DNA from 3 places in the Brenneria sp. L4-2C genome. Region 1 is predicted to be linked to each of the others. Evidence: predicted binding sites of a transcription regulator. Region 1 holds the regulator's gene; each other region holds the start of a gene.
The links. Region 1 encodes CRP, which controls carbon source genes, mostly activating them, when cyclic AMP is high. Its sites were predicted from a motif close to ATGTGANNNNNNTCACAT; they were not measured.
Positions count from the first base shown of each region.

Region 2: deoC (deoxyribose-phosphate aldolase) is a predicted target of CRP. The motif match lies at 2,191-2,208, and genes of this name have one in related genera.
Region 3: ABRZ26_RS15735 (PTS mannitol transporter subunit IICBA) is a predicted target of CRP. The motif match lies at 1,974-1,991, and genes of this name have one in related genera.

Region 1 is NZ_JBEIAC010000026.1:20,945-26,608, reverse strand. It holds gene ABRZ26_RS22745 (LysE family translocator) at 1-9, opposite strand, end outside; gene ABRZ26_RS22740 (YheU family protein) at 215-451, shown strand; gene ABRZ26_RS22735 (phosphoribulokinase) at 676-1,545, shown strand; gene ABRZ26_RS22730 (OsmC family protein) at 1,611-2,018, opposite strand; gene crp (cAMP-activated global transcriptional regulator CRP) at 2,338-2,970, shown strand; gene ppiA (peptidylprolyl isomerase A) at 3,142-3,711, opposite strand; gene cysG (siroheme synthase CysG) at 4,217-5,596, shown strand.
Region 2 is NZ_JBEIAC010000001.1:712,691-718,354, forward strand. It holds gene fucP (L-fucose:H+ symporter permease) at 1-1,171, opposite strand, end outside; gene rbsK (ribokinase) at 1,186-2,115, opposite strand; gene deoC (deoxyribose-phosphate aldolase) at 2,314-2,994, shown strand; gene deoR (DNA-binding transcriptional repressor DeoR) at 3,160-3,933, shown strand; gene ABRZ26_RS03360 (serine hydrolase) at 3,930-5,135, opposite strand; gene ABRZ26_RS03365 (methionine ABC transporter permease) at 5,400-5,664, opposite strand, start outside.
Region 3 is NZ_JBEIAC010000010.1:140,957-146,620, forward strand. It holds gene ABRZ26_RS15725 (helix-turn-helix domain-containing protein) at 1-653, opposite strand, end outside; gene ABRZ26_RS15730 (DUF3053 domain-containing protein) at 1,085-1,780, shown strand; gene ABRZ26_RS15735 (PTS mannitol transporter subunit IICBA) at 2,131-4,047, shown strand; gene ABRZ26_RS15740 (mannitol-1-phosphate 5-dehydrogenase) at 4,110-5,258, shown strand; gene ABRZ26_RS15745 (MltR family transcriptional regulator) at 5,393-5,664, shown strand, end outside.

The DNA of each region.
Region 1 (5,664 bases):
CAGTTCCATGTAACGGGTGCCCCTCACCCTGAAGCGTTTTTGCGGTATAGTTGGTCACGAATGCATTGTTAAGCGGCAGCATTGAAGCTAACAGTGTGATATTAATCGCACAAGTTCGGATACCAATATTTTTATTCATATTACGTATGACGCTTTCCGCCCGGCTTGAGAAGCGCATTCCAGCCTGGCTTACTCAATTTCTGGACAAACAATCGTGATTATTCCCTGGCAACAACTCGAACCCGAAACACTGGAAAATCTCATCGAATCTTTCGTTCTCCGGGAAGGAACGGATTACGGCGAGCAAGAACGGACGCTGCAACAGAAAGTCGCTGATGTGCGCCGGCAGTTGGAATCAGGCGAGGTCGTGCTGGTATGGTCTGAGTTGCATGAAACAATTAACATCATGCCGCGCCGTCAGTTTAATGCGGGCGGGCATCCCCCTCACTAAGCGCTGGCAAAGCACTAAAAGAAGATGTATCTGTATTACGGACCATGCTAACAACGATGAAAACAGCCTGAGGTTGACGACATTCCCTATCGCAGCCAGACCGAGATGAACCGCCGGGCGGCAGAGCGACAGATCCCGGCGGAGTTCGTCGCGGAGGTCGGCCCCGTCTGATACCTTTTCTTTTTTGATGGCGTATTCGCCACCATGACGGAGTAAATCGTCTTATGTCGCATAAGCATCCGATTATTGCCGTGACCGGCTCCAGCGGCGCGGGAACCACAACAACCAGTCTGGCCTTTCACAAGATCTTTCATCAACTGAACATGCGCCCCGCCCAGCTTGAAGGCGATAGCTTTCACCGTTATACCCGGCCGGAAATGGATATGGAAATTCGCAAGGCGCGAGATCTTGGCCGTCATATCAGCTATTTCGGCCCGGAGGCCAATGATTTCAGCCTGCTGGAGCAATCCTTCATCGAATATGGTCGGCACGGACGAGGGAAAACGCGTAAATATCTTCATACCTATGATGAAGCCATTCCCTACAATCAGGTACCCGGTACATTCACGCCGTGGGAACCCATGCCCGAACCGACCGACGTGCTGTTTTATGAAGGACTGCACGGCGGCGTGGTGACCGACCAGCACAACGTGGCGCAGCATGTCGACTTACTGGTCGGCGTGGTGCCTATCGTCAACCTGGAATGGATTCAAAAACTGATCCGTGATGTGAATGAACGCGGCCACTCGCGCGAAGCGGTCATGGATTCGGTCGTCCGTTCGATGGATGATTACATCTCTTACATTACGCCGCAGTTTTCACGAACCCATATCAACTTCCAGCGGGTTCCCACCGTGGACACCTCCAACCCCTTCGCGGCCAAATCCATCCCTTCGCTGGACGAGAGCTTTGTGGTGATCCATTTTCAGGGGCTGGACAATATTGATTATCCCTATCTGCTGGCGATGTTGCAGGGATCGTTTATTTCCCATATCAACACGCTGGTCGTGCCGGGCGGGAAGATGGGTCTGGCGATGGAATTAATTATGGCGCCATTGGTTCAGCGTTTGCTGGAAGGGAAGAAAATCGAATAGTCGCTCGAAAAAAAGCACGGCGGCAGAAACCAGGTCGCTACCGTGCCTGCTCCGGTTCAACGCGGTTATGCCAATTCCCGGACCTCATGGCTGTGGGTCACCTCTACCGCTTTAGCCAGCATCAGCGCCACGGAGCAATAGCGCTCCGCAGACAGCGCGACCGCGCGTTCTACGGCTTTCTCGGTCAACCCTTTGCCGGAGACGATAAAATGCAGGTTGATATGGGTAAACAGACGCGGCGCCTCCGCTTTCCGCTGCGACGTGAGTTTAACCTCGCAGTCGGCAACATCGTTGCGCCCTTTTTGCAATATGGACACCACATCAATCGCGCTGCATCCGCCCACCGACATCAATACCATTTCCATTGGACTTGGCGCTTTATCCCCCGAATTTCCATCCATTAAAATCTGATGTCCGGAAGATGATTCGCCAAGGAATGTTAAGCCTTCAACCCACTTCACTCGAGCCTGCATGGTACCCTCCGCTAAAAAATTTTTGAAAATTTATATCGTTACTGTACAAAATCATCTGATAACCAGAGCTTTATCATGCTGAAGTGAGACAACACAAGACACGTCCTTCAAGCTGTGTTAAAAACAAGAACAGTATCTGCCTTATTCTGGACAAACTCAGATGCCGGGGAGATGATGACGTCGCCAAATAAAGGCTCCAGTATATTCCCTGACGTCGTTCTGCCTACACTGAATTTGAACTTTTAACAGTAAATACGCCGTACAGGGAACTCTGAGCCCTGTGAATTGCGCAGTGACTGACAACAGAGGATGATATCGAATGGTTCTCGGCAAACCGCAAACAGACCCGACTCTTGAATGGTTCCTTTCTCATTGCCATATCCACAAGTACCCATCGAAGAGTACGCTTATTCACCAAGGTGAAAAAGCAGAGACGCTTTACTACATCGTGAAAGGCTCCGTCGCCGTGCTGATCAAAGATGAAGAAGGCAAGGAAATGATTCTTTCTTATCTGAATCAGGGCGATTTTATCGGCGAACTCGGCCTGTTTGAGGAAGGTCAGGAGCGCAGCGCCTGGGTGCGGGCGAAAACAGCGTGTGAAGTTGCTGAAATTTCTTATAAAAAATTCCGACAACTGATCCAGGTTAACCCCGATATCCTGATGCGCCTGTCGGCTCAGATGGCCAGCAGACTGCAAGTGACTTCAGAAAAAGTCGGCAATTTGGCTTTCCTCGACGTAACGGGGCGTATTGCTCAGACCTTGTTGAACCTGGCGAAACAACCGGATGCCATGACCCACCCGGACGGCATGCAAATAAAAATCACGCGTCAGGAAATCGGCCAGATTGTCGGCTGTTCACGCGAGACCGTAGGGCGGATACTTAAAATGTTAGAAGACCAAAATTTGATCTCCGCACATGGTAAAACCATTGTGGTTTACGGCACTCGCTAAACCACAATAATTACCCGACGACAAAAAAGCGTGAGAAAATCTCACGCTTTTTTTTATCCGATATATTTATCAACGATAATATTATTATTCAAAAATAAACAATCCCAATTCAATTGAGCGAATTTATCAAATCCGCTCAATATGAGAAGGGAGGCTGGTTCGGGAATCCAATCAGGGCAGGACTTTCGCTGACTGGATTACAATCGGTTTGGCGGGCACATTTTGATACGGGCCGACGTTTTCAGTCTGCACCTGGGCAATTTTATCCGCCACCTCCATGCCTTTGACTACCTTGCCGAACACCGCATAGCCGAAATCGCGCTGACCGTGATCGAGAAACGCATTGTCTGCCACGTTGATAAAGAATTGACTGGTGGCGCTGTCTTTTTCCGCCGTACGCGCCATCGAAATAGTGCCGCGCAGATTGCGTAACCCATTATCCGCTTCGTTAACGATCGCAGCGTTGGTCGCTTTCTGCTTCATATCGCTGGTGAAACCGCCCCCTTGAATCATGAAGCCGGGGATAACCCGATGAAACGTCGTCCCGTTATAAAAACCGCTATTAACGTACTCGACAAAATTCTTCACCGAAACCGGTGCTTTTTGATTATCCAACGCCAGTTCAATATTTCCTGCCGATGTGGTCAGTAAAACATGCGTGGTGCCGGAAGCAGCAAACGCTGGAGAAAAAGCAGTGAGTGATATAAAGGCTGCCGCCGCAACCAGAGTACGTTTGAGCATGAGAATTCCTTTTTGAAGAAATCGACTACAGAAAGCGTAGTGATTGTATGTATCCGCACTCCTTAGCGCCACCCATTTACTTTTTTTTACGTATGGCCGGCATACCGTAACCCATTGTTAAATACCGTGCGGCGTTATGCCGACCTTATCGCATGAGAAAGAAGCGGCATGTCTGCCGGTGATGTCGCCTGAACAGGTATTTCGAATAATAGAACGCCTTTCGGTTCAATCCGCGGCCATGCTGGGATACCGATACCAACGTCCAGTGAATTATTGGTCACCAGCCCATTGAAAAAACAGCAATTTCGCCTATATGATGGTCGCGGCCTGCAAAATGAGTCCCCACCCGCCGCAGATGAGGACATCCAGGTTAACAACGGCAGTGTGTCACTGAAACCTTATCCATCGCTGACGGCGGATAAACTATCACCATCGACATCGCTCCTCCGTATTCCGTCCCGACGGCAGGCGGTTTTATCAACCTAAATTTACCAAGAGGCACCACATGGATTTCCTGCCAATATTCTGTCAGTTACGCGATAAGCCTTGTTTATTGGTGGGCGGTGGAGAAGTGGCCGAACGTAAAGCCAGGTTATTATTGGATGCCGGCGCCATTCTTACGGTGAACGCCATCAGTTTCAACGAGAAATTTATCCGCTGGCAGGACCAAAAGCGGGTGACGCTGGCGCAGGGTTCCTTTGATCCCAAACTGTTAACCGGCACATGGCTGGTGATTGCCGCCACTGACGATCGTGAAACCAATCAACAAGTTTACGACTACGCCAGTCAGCAACAGATTTTCTGCAACAGCGTGGATGACGTTCAGAGCGCCAGCTTCATTATGCCTTCCATTATTGACCGTTCTCCCCTGATGGTCGCCGTATCGTCCGGAGGAAGCGCGCCGGTACTGGCGCGGATATTGCGTGAAAAACTGGAAAGCCTCCTGCCGCTGCATCTGGGTCAGTTGGCCGCCTTTGCCGGGAAACTGCGTCAACGCGTGCAAAACCGCTTCAGAAAATCGGATACCCGCCGGCGTTTCTGGGAAAAACTGTTTATCCACGATCGGCTGATGCAATCGCTGGCCAATAACGATACCGCCAGCGTCCAGCAGCTCACCGAGCAGTTGTTCTCCGAACCGCTCGATGACAGAGGCGAAGTGACGCTGGTGGGCGCCGGTCCTGGCGATGCCGGTCTGTTAACGCTGAAAGGCTTACAGAAACTGCAACAGGCCGATATCGTGGTTTACGATCGTCTGGTGTCGCAAGGCGTGCTTAACCTGATCAGGCGCGATGCCGAGCGTATTTTTGTCGGTAAACAGTTGGGGCATCACTGCATTCCCCAGGAACAGATTAATCAGCTATTGCAGGAAAAAGCGCTGGCGGGAAAACGGGTTGTACGCTTGAAAGGCGGCGATCCGTTCATATTCGGCCGCGGCGGCGAAGAGCTGGAACATCTGCAACAAGCCGGGATCCCGTTCTCGGTGGTGCCGGGAATTACCGCCGCATCCGGTTGTTCAGCCTATAGCGGCATTCCATTGACGCACCGCAATTACTCGCAAGGCGTACGGTTAATCACCGGCCACGTCCAACATAACACCGAGCTCGATTGGGCTAGCCTGGCAGCCGAAAGACAAACGCTGGTGTTTTACATGGGGCTTCAGCAGGCTGATTATATTCAGCGGAAATTGATAGAACAGAAACTCCCGGAGACCGTACCGGTGGCGCTGGTCGAAAACGGCACTTCCGCGACGCAGCGGGTGTTCACCGGACAGCTTTCCCAACTTGGGGAACTGGCAAAACAGGCCGTCAGTCCGAGCTTGATCATTGTCGGCGACGTTGTCGGTCTGAGAGAGAAACTGAACTGGTTTACTCAGCGTTCGGAATGAACCCCATCCCGGATGGATGTGTTCCCGCCGCTGCCGCGGTAATGGGAGAAAAGCGAAAGGGCTGGAGA
Region 2 (5,664 bases), on a different contig from region 1:
CCACCGCCGCGCCGACGATAGACATCACGATAATGGCGCCGGCGACCTCGGTGTATTTTTTGTCGACGGTATCCAGCGTACCGGCATATATCGTCGCCCAACAGGGGCCGAACAGAACGCTGACGAAGACCGCGGCATAAACGGCGGTAAAATTCGGCACCATGACGACATAAGCCAGCGTCGCCACGCCGGCCGCCGAGTAAGCGATCAGGACTTTTTCGGCGCTGAAGCGCGTCATCAGGAAATTGGCGACAAACTTACCGATAAAGAAGCAGATAAAGCTGTAAATCATAAAGTTAGAAGCATCACGCTCGTTGGCCGCTCCTAAAGTTAACGCCAGACGAATGGTGAAAGACCACACAGCGACCTGCATACCGACATAGAGAAACTGCGCCACAATGCCGCGTTTGAAATGGTTGTTGCCCGCCAGATAACGCAGCGTCTCACCGAGCGACGGCAGCGTCTGCTTGTTCTGTCCCTCATTTTGCACCTTACAGGTTGGATAGCGGGTCAGCAGGAATAGAAAGAAAACTATCAGTAACACGAAAATCAAATACTTATAGGGTTCCAGCGTGTATTCCAGCATTTGCAGGCGGAACGTGTGGATCTGATCCGGCGTCATGTTCGCCATCTGACTTTCCAGGCTATCGCCTTCCTGGAATACCAGATATTTACCCAGGACAATCCCCATCAATGCGCCGACTGGGTAAAATGTCTGGCTGATATTCAGGCGCAGCGTGGCGTAATCACGATGACCAATCATTGAGCTGTAGGTGTTGGCGGCCGTTTCCAGAAAACTCAACCCAATGGCTATGGCGAAAATCGCCGCCAGGAACATGGTATAGGTCGCCATGTGAGATGCCGGATAAAACAGACTACAGCCGGCGATATAGAGCGTCAGGCCGATCAAAATCGCGATCTTGTAACTGCTTTTCCGGATCACTACCGATGCCGGGATCGCAATCAAAAAATAGCCGCCGTAAAATGCGCTTTGCACCAGCGCACTGGCGAAGTCGCTCAGTTCAAACACGCTTTTAAATTGCGTAATCAAAATATCGTTCAAGCTGGCCGCGCATCCCCATAACGGGAACAGGCACGACAACAAAATAAACTGAAACAATGGCGTCTTATTCAGATAGCCATCTGGCATTTGGATAATATCCTGACGCATGATGTTTTCCCCGGTTAGTTGGCGAGAGAATGATTGGCAAGAAAATCACGAAATTGCGCCGCATCCGGATAAGCACGCTGGGTGCCTTTTCCCGTAACGCTATAGGCCGCAAAAGCAGAGGCGTATTCCATCGCGCGTTTTATGTTTCCGTCCTTCACAAAGTAATGCGCAAAACAGCCGATAAAAGCATCCCCGGCGCCGCTGGTATCAATGGCGTGAACGCTGACCGGCTTAACATGATGTATCTGTTCCCCCGTCATCCACACCGAGCCGCGGTGACCCATGGTGATAATCAGGTTTTTCAATCCCCTGGCCAGCAGCAAGCGTCCCGCGCTGAAAATGTTCTCTTCGGTATCAACCGGCATACCGGTCAGAATTTCCAGTTCGGTTTCGTTCGGCATAAAGAAATCGCACTGGCAGGCATAGTCGATATCCAGCTCGCGCGCAGCCGGCGCTGGATTCAAAATGACCTGAATGTGATGCCGGCGAGCAAAATCAATGGCGTAATAGACGGTTTCCAGCGGGATCTCCAACTGGAGAATAAACAGTTTGCACTGTCTGAGTGATTCAGCGGCCGCGTCGATGTCCCGGGCCGATAGATGGTTATTCGCGCCTTTAATAATCAAAATCCGGTTATGTGACGACTTATCGACAAAGATCGGCGCCACCCCGCTAGAGATGCCGGCGACCGGCGTAACATAGCGAACGTCCACGCCCAAATGCCGTAAGTTCTCTATGGTGTTGCCGGCGAACAGGTCGTCGCCGACCCGGCTGACCATCATGACGGACGCCCCCAGCTTGGCGGCAGCAACCGCTTGATTCGCCCCCTTCCCGCCGCAGCCTATCTCAAAGTCCGGCGCCGCCAGCGTTTCGCCTGTTTTAGGCATCTCATCAATGTAAGTGATGAGATCCACCATATTTGAACCAATGACTGCGATATCCATAATCAGCTTCCCCGGATGGTTTTTTTAATTATTAAATGTTACGTTAATAACAATAACAACCATGGTTTGTTATTAATGTGACAATGATCGCAAGCGGCAGGTATTTACGTGGAAAAAAGAACAGATAAAATTGATATTGCAGTTAAAATGTTATAATTATAACATCCATAATTTATTAAACAGTCAAAGGAGCCAACCATGACGACTGAAACGCGCGATTACGCCCCCTATATTGACCACACGCTGCTGGCCGCCGATGCCACCGAACAACAAATCATCAAGCTGTGTGAGGAAGCGAAAACGCATCGCTTTTATGCGGTTTGCGTTAACTCGGGTTATGTCCCCTTAGCCGTCGGTCAGTTAAAAGGCACACCGGTGCGGGTTTGTTCGGTGATTGGCTTTCCGCTGGGCGCCGGCCTGACATCCGCCAAAGCCTTTGAAGCGAAAGCCGCCATTGACGCCGGCGCCAGAGAAATAGATATGGTGATCAATATCGGCTGGTTGAAAAGCGGAGACGTCAGCGCCGTTAAGGCCGACATTCAGGCCGTGCGCGAGGTTTGCGCCGCTATACCGTTGAAGGTAATATTGGAAACCTGCCTGCTTAGCGATGAACAAATCGTGCTGGTTTGTGAGATGTGTCGTGAGCTGAATGTCGCATTCGTCAAAACATCCACCGGGTTCAGCACCGGCGGCGCGCGCGTCGAGCATGTGAAACTGATGCGTGAAACAGTAGGCCCAACGGTTGGCGTTAAAGCCTCCGGCGCGGTTCGCGACCGTCAGACGGCGGAAAACATGATCCTCGCCGGCGCGACCCGAATCGGCACCAGTTCCGGCGTCGCTATCGTTTCCGGCAAATCGTCCGCGGCAGGAAACTACTGATTATCATTCCGCATAGATGAAATTGCTTTCCCCCGACGTGATGACAATGCGAACAAGCGGATGAGGTATCTTCAGGGACGCCTCTCCCTGCGCAGGCTGAATATATCAATCATCATGGTGCGTATGGAATTATTCGATTAGGCAGACCCATTATCAGGACATCACATGGAAACGCGGCGCGAAGAACGGATTAATAAACTTGCCCAGGCCTTGAAATCAACCGACAAACTGCACCTTAAGGACGCCGCCCAGTTACTGGGCGTGTCCGAGATGACCGTTCGCCGCGATCTGAGCGCCGAGCCAGCGGCCGTGGTATTGCTCGGCGGCTATGTGGTCAGCGATTTGAAGAATAACAACGCCACCAATTATTTTGTTTCCGATCAACAAAACAAACATGTGGCGGAAAAACGCAGCGCCGGCGCCGTCGCCGCGCGTCTGATTGCTGCGAACGATACGGTATTTTTCGATTGCGGCACCACCACGCCTTTTATTATCGACGCCATTGCCGAAGACCTGCCGTTTACCGGTATTTGTTATTCCCTGAACACCTTTCTGGCGTTACAGGGAAAGCACGCCTGCCAAGCGATCCTCTGCGGCGGTCAGTTTCACCCGGACAACGCCATTTTCACGCCGCTCGGCCAGCGCAACGAGCTTGATAACGTCTGCCCGAATAAAGCGTTTATTTCAGCGGCGGGAATCGATCTCGCCGCCGGCGCCACCTGCTTTAATTTCGCGGAACTGAGTATGAAACACCGGGCGCTGGCGATGTCGCAGCGCGCCATTCTGGTTGCCGATAGCAGCAAGTTCGATCTGGTTAAACCCGCCTGTATCGGCCCGCTGACGCTGTTCGATACGCTGATAACCGATCGCCAACCGGCGGCCGGCTATCTTCGCTACTGCAACGATCATGGCATTCGGTTGATGAACATCGACCATTAACCGAACAGACCGCCAAACCACTGCTGAAACTTCAGCATTACCGAATCCCACAATCGGCTGAAGAATCCCGCTTCCGGGATCTCGTCCAGCGCCACCAGTTGATGCTGCCCGATGCTCTTGCCGTCAAGCTGAAAATCAATGGCGCCGACGACCTGATTCTTCGCCAAAGGCGCCGACAACTGCGGCTGAAGCAGCGTAAAGCTGGCTTTCAAATTTTTCATCTGCCCTTTTGGGATCGTCAATGCGGCATCCTGCGCCACACCAAGCCGGGCCTCTTTCTGCGTGCCGTACCAGACGCGCTGCGTGGTAAAAGGCGCGCCCGTCTTGATCGGCGTGATGGTTTCATAAAAGCGAAATCCCCAGGTAAGCAGTTTCTCACTCTCGCGGAAACGGGTCGCATCCGTCGGCGCGCCCAGCACCACGGAGATTAAGCGCATTGGGCCTTCGGTGGCTGATGCCACCAGATTATGTCCGGCGCCGCTGGTATGACCGGTTTTGATGCCGTCCACATTGAGATTGGAGCTCCACAGCAGGCGGTTTCGATTAGGCTGGCGAATGTTGTTGAAGGTAAACTCTTTTTCTTTATGCAGCGCATACTCGTCCGGCACGTCGCGAATCAGCGCCTGACCCAGTAACGCCATATCGCGCGCGGTGCTGTACTGTCCCGCCGCATCCAGTCCATGAACGGTAAGAAAATGGGTATTGGTCAATCCCAGCGTTTTAACATAGTTGTTCATCAGGCTGACGAACGCATCCTGACTGCCGGCCACATAATCCGCCAGCGCAATACTGGCATCATTGCCCGATTGAATGACGATGCCTTTATTCAATTCCGAAACCGGAACGCGATCGCCGGGCTTCAGAAACATCAGCGACGATCCGCGCAGCACCGGATTGCCGGTCGCCCAGGCGTCTTTCCCGACGGTGACCTCATCCGTCGTGCGTATTTTCCCGGCTTTTATCGCCTGTCCGATGGCATAACTCGCCATCATTTTTGTCAGGCTCGCCGGGTCAAGACGTTCATCCGCGTTAGATTCGGCCAGCACTTTTCCGCTGTGATAATCCAATAGGATAAATGCCCTCGCTTCAATCTGCGGGACGGTTGGGATCTGTTCGGCATGCGCCAACGGCATCAATCCCGTCAGCAATACCGCGCTTAGTGTGTAAGATTTGAGATGGGCAAAGAGAAACGTTTTCTTCATGAGATCGCCGGATATCCACAATTCATTTAAAAGATTTAACTTTCAATATGTTTTGAAAACTTTAGACACAGCCAAGGTAGCCCGTCATCTCCCTCAAGGAAACAATTCACTTTGTAAAGATAATCAAAGAAATGAAAAGGTCTAAAAAAGACGCGCCGGCGGGAAAAAAATCAGACAATCGGCAATGGCGCCGACAGCGCTGGTCGGGATAACGCCATGCGGCACCGGATAGGGTGCCGCATCAGATTAATACAAGACAGACAATCAGCGGCGTTCGCGTTTGTCCGCCTGTTTCGACAGCCAGTCGCCCAGCGTTTGCACAATCTGCACCAGGATGACCAACGCGATCACGGTGATAATCATCACTTCGGTTTCATAGCGATAATAACCAAAGCGGATCGCCAGATCGCCGACGCCGCCGCCGCCGACAATCCCGGCCATGGCCGAGTAGCCGATAAGGCTGACCAGCGTAATCGTCAGTCCGCGTAATAAACCGGCTTTGGCCTCCGGCAGCAATACGGTACAGATG
Region 3 (5,664 bases), on a different contig from region 1:
TGCGCTTTAGCCACAACGCGCTGCGCTTTCTGGCGCGAATGTTTTACCGCCGGGGGATGCTTGCCGATTACATCGAAAAAGGCGAACGCCAAGCCTCTGATGTCGCTCTTGAACTGAAGTCTGGCCTGCTTTTCCGCCATCTGTAGCGGATGCTCTATCATGCTGTGGAGCACTGCCGTTATCTGTTGCCTGATGCGAGACGCCAACGCATCGTTCCTGACGGCGTAAACGGCGTGCGGTAATTCATCGATCATATCGGGGATCAGGGAAAGCGGGATGCTTAATACCTGCAATGACGAGTATTCAGGCGTTTGCAGCATCAATTCGCCGCGCTTGTAAGACCAGGTCACATCCTGCAGCGTCAGATTTTTTCCCATCCAGCGCGTATCGCCCGACAGGGCGTTGAATACCCCTAAACAGAGCGTATCCGCGCGGCCTTCACCGCTTTGAAACACCGATTGCGACAGCCGCTCTTCGTAAAATTGCACGCCATCCAGCCAGGCTTCTTTAATCTCGCCTTCGAATCGGCCCTGAGAAATCTGGTCGTAGCGTAATGACCAGTCAGTAAGGAGTTGACTATGCTGGGCCAGCTCTTGAATATGCGAGGCGCAACGGAAACCATTCTGCTGACTGGAATAAGAAGTGAGTTCCATAATCTGTCCTTACCTGAAAAAGAGGGTAAAAAAGATCAGCAAAAATCAAGCCATGAAAATATCGAAATCTGGCAGAATTTTAATCTGTGAAACAAGAAACGACGGGATATTGATTCAAACCCACGCTTAATTAAGGTCTAAATCTATTGCCTTCTTAATATGCCGAAATAAAACCCGCGTTCCCGTTGCACCAATATAGGTGAATTGCTCATTTTTGAAGCACCCATTCCCCTGACGCTCCCGTCCGCTATTATTTTGACGCGCCCGCGCGGCAAGCGTAGCGGGGTGTTCACCGCTTTTCGCCCTGCGGCATGAACCGACTGATTCGACTATGCTTACGGTTATCTGAAATAGGCTTGCGGCGGGTTCTCTCTGTGAAGATCGCGACGCCTGGCAAGCATGCAAAACAAGGGGATGGAATGAAAGGGTTGATGGAATCTCACTCACGCTGGCTGTTGCCGGTTCTGATGTTTTTTATGGCGCTGCAACTGGCCGCCTGCGGCGATTCCGAGGCCGACCAGCGCAAAGCGTTCGTCGGTTTTCTGCAAAATATTCATTTGCCGCAGGATGGGAAATTACCTGTATTGACGGAAGAGCAAAAGACCCAATTCGGACCTTTTGTTAACGATTACGCTATTTTAACCACTTTTTCCCAGCAGTTCGATCAAGCGGTGGCGGGCAGCCTGACGCCGATGCTGGATCAGGTTTCCCGTATTCGCGTACCGCAGGATTATCTGTTGCAGCGCGATAATCTTCGCCAGTCCGCCGCCGCGGTAAACCTGCTGGGACAGCAGATTCAGACGGCCAAGTCGCAGGCAGACAATGCGCTGCGCCAGCTCAAACAGCCGGAAGAGCTACAGGTTATCTATCATCGACTGTACGCGCAGGTCGTTACGCAGCCGACCAATGTCTTACTGCCAATCATTCCCGGCGCCATCTCGTTTGTACAAAGTCTGATTCAGGTAGGCGACTACCTCGAAGCGCAGGGCGATCAGGCGATCTTTAACGGCGATTCGGTGCAATTCCGTACGCCGCAGCAGGTTGCTCAATATAACGGCATGGTGGCGGCGCTCGCGGTTCAACAACAGAGTTTGATGAGTGCGTTGAATGGCGCGGTAAAGCGTTAGAATGTTCCGTGCTCCTGATTTGGCGTTCAGCCGAAAATAAATTGTGATTTATCTCTCATAAGCGATACAAAAGCATGTTGCGGAATTGTGATTCTTGTCACATCTCCGCTAACGTGTGAATGCGCAATATTTGTCCAAAATCCCGTCTTTTGTGAACTCCATCACTAATTTGTGACTCACATGTTTTTCAAATGTGTGATATTTGTCACAAATTTCCCTTCGATTGCTAAGTGAAAACAGAATGCTAGAGTCCGATCTGCATACGGGGATCGGACGGAAATTACTCACTCCGTCTCACGAAAATGACCACGCGCTCTCAACGTCAGCGCGTTCAACAGGAGTGTGTTTTTATGCTTTCACCAGACATCAAGATCAAGGTTCAGAACTTTGGTCGCTTTCTTAGCAACATGGTGATGCCCAACATCGGCGCATTTATCGCCTGGGGTATTATTACCGCGCTGTTTATTCCTACCGGTTGGCTTCCCAACGAAACGCTGGCGAAACTGGTCGGCCCCATGATCACCTATCTGCTGCCGTTGCTGATTGGTTATACCGGCGGCCGTCTGGTGTTTGGCGAACGCGGCGGCGTGGTCGGCGCCATCACCACCATCGGGGTGATCGCCGGGACCGATATCCCGATGTTCATGGGAGCGATGATTGCCGGTCCGTTGGGAGGGTGGGCGATTAAGCGCTTCGACACGCTGGTTGACGGCAAAATCAAAAGCGGTTTTGAAATGCTGGTCAACAACTTCTCTGCCGGCATCATCGGTATGCTGCTGGCGATCCTGTCGTTTCTGGCTATCGGTCCGCTGGTCGAGGTGTTCTCGCAGGCGCTGGCCGCCGGCGTTAACGTGATGGTGCGCAACAGCCTGTTGCCGTTGACCTCTATCTTCGTCGAACCGGCAAAAATTCTGTTCCTGAACAACGCCATCAACCACGGTATCTTCTCGCCGCTGGGCATTCAGCAGGCGACGGAAACCGGCAAATCCATCTTCTTCCTGATTGAAACCAACCCTGGCCCCGGTCTGGGCGTACTGGTCGCGTATATGCTTTTTGGCCGCGGCAACGCCAAAGAGTCCGCTCCGGGCGCGGCCATCATCCACTTTTTTGGCGGTATCCACGAAATCTACTTCCCCTACGTGCTGATGAATCCGCGCCTGATCATCGCCGTTATCCTCGGCGGCATGACCGGCGTATTCACGCTGAGCCTGCTGGGCGGCGGCCTGATTTCTCCGGCGTCTCCGGGCTCTATTCTGGCTGTGCTCGCCATGACGCCGAAAGGCGCTTATTTCGCCAACCTGACGGCCATTGTGGCGGCATTCGCCGTCTCTTTCGTAGTTGCCGTGGTTCTGCTGAAAAGCACGAAAAACAAACCTGAAGAAGACCTCGACGAAGCGACTCGGCGCGTGCAGGCGTTGAAATCGTCGACCAAAGGCGCGGATAGCGTCAGTACCGGCGTCAGCGGCGATTTAAGCACCGTGCGTAAAATCATCGTTGCCTGCGACGCCGGCATGGGCTCCAGCGCTATGGGCGCCGGCGTGCTGCGCAAAAAAGTGCAGGATGCCGGGCTGGCGAATGTCTCCGTCACCAACAGCGCCATCAATAACCTGCCGCCGGATGTCGATCTGGTCATTACCCACCGCGATCTTACCGAACGCGCATTGCGCCATGCGCCGCAGGCTCAGCACATCTCGCTGACCAACTTCCTCGATAGCCAACTGTATGGCGATCTGGTCGCCCGTCTGGTCGCCGCGCAGGGCAGCGCTTCTCCGGCGCCGGCAACCGCGGCCGCCAAACCGGATGTCGTCGGTGAAGGGGCCACGCTGTTCCAGCTTGGCGCCGCCAATGTCTTCCTCAACCAACAGGCCGCAAGCAAAGAACAGGCTATCCGTTTTGCCGGTGAGCAACTGGTGAAAGGCGGTTACGTGGAGCCGGCCTACGTCGATGCGATGTTGGAGCGTGAAGAACTGACGTCAACCTATCTGGGCGAATCCATCGCGGTGCCGCACGGGACGATCGAAGCCAAAGACCAGGTGCTGAAAACCGGCGTGGTCTTCTGTCAGTACCCCGACGGCGTGCGCTTCGGCGAGAGCGACGATGACGTCGCGCGCCTGGTTATCGGTATTGCCGCCCGGAATAACGAACACATTCAGGTGATTACCAGCCTGACCAATGCGCTGGACGACGAATCCGTGATTGAGCGTCTGACGCATACCCAGAACGTACAGGATGTGCTCGACCTGCTGTCGGGCAAAAAGAGCGCCTGAAACGGTGACGCCGCCTGCGGGCGGCCTCTTATCAGAATGTTGTTTTAAAAGGGTAAAGCATGATGAAAGCATTACATTTTGGTGCTGGTAATATCGGTCGCGGGTTCATCGGTAAACTGTTGGCTGACGCCGATACCGAACTGACCTTTGCGGATGTTAATCAGCCGCTGTTGGATGCGTTGAATAGCCGTAATAGCTATCAGGTACGCATCGTGGGCGAACAAACGCGGCTCGATGCCGTCAGCAATGTCAGCGCCGTTCACAGCGGCAGTCAGGACGCGGTGGCGCTGATCGCCGAGGCCGATCTGGTCACCACGGCCGTCGGGCCGCAAATTCTGGAAAAGATCGCCGGAACCATCGCGCAGGGGCTGGTGAAACGTCGCGCCGACGGCAACGAGCGTCCGTTGAACATTATCGCCTGCGAGAATATGGTGCGCGGCACCAGCCAGCTTAAACAGCATGTGCTGAAGCTGTTGCCGGCCGACCAGCGGCAGTGGGTTGAGGAACATGTGGGATTCGTCGATTCCGCCGTCGACCGTATCGTCCCGCCTGCCGAAGCCGGCGGCGGCGATATCCTGGCCGTTACGGTGGAAACCTTCAGCGAATGGATCGTCGACCAGACTCAGTTCAAGGAAACGCCGCCGGCCATTCCGGGGATGGAGCTGACCGATAACCTGATGGCGTTTGTCGAGCGCAAACTGTTTACGCTGAACACCGGCCATGCCATCACCGCCTATCTGGGTCAGTTGGCGAAACGGCAGACGGTACGTGACGCCATTCTTGACCCGAAGATACGCGCCGTGGTTAAAGGCGCGATGGAAGAGAGCGGCGCCGTATTGATTCAACGTTACGGTTTCGATCCTGAGAAACACGCGGCCTATATCGATAAAATTCTCAGCCGCTTTGAAAACCCTTACCTGCATGATGATGTTGAACGTGTGGGACGCCAGCCCCTGCGTAAACTGAGCGCGGGCGACCGGCTGATTAAGCCGCTGCTGGGGACGCTGGAATATCAATTGCCGCATGATAATCTGATCACCGGCATTGCCGCGGCGATGCATTTCCGCAGCGAGCAGGATCCGCAAGCGCGGGAGTTAGCCGCATTACTGGAAAAACTGGGGCCGCAGGCGGCGCTGGCGCAGATTTCCGGTCTGGATGCGGAGAGTGAAGTTGTCGCCCGGGCGGTGAGTGTGTATAACGCCATGCAGTAATCGGCGCGCGATCCCTGGTTGCGTTCAGTACCGTTGATGTTTGGAACTGGTGATGCCGGGCATAACCGACATCACCGTATCCGTCGGTAAGTCAGGTTACCGGATTGGAGATAATCGGTGTACGGATTAGCGCAATGGAAGTGACGATGGAAGAAACACAGGCGTTTGAAAACCGGGTTCTTGAATCACTCAATTCGGCCTCCACGGTACGTGATTTCATGCTCCGGGCCGCCGAGTTATTAGCTGAAGCGGTCAGTATTCTGATGTCGCAGGTATTCCGCAAGGATGACTATGCCGTTAAATATGCGGTTGAACCGCTGATGACGGGAACCGGCCCGCTGGGGGATCTGTGCGTGCGTCTCAAGCTGATTTACGGGTTAGGGATGATCAGCCGTAAAGAGTATGA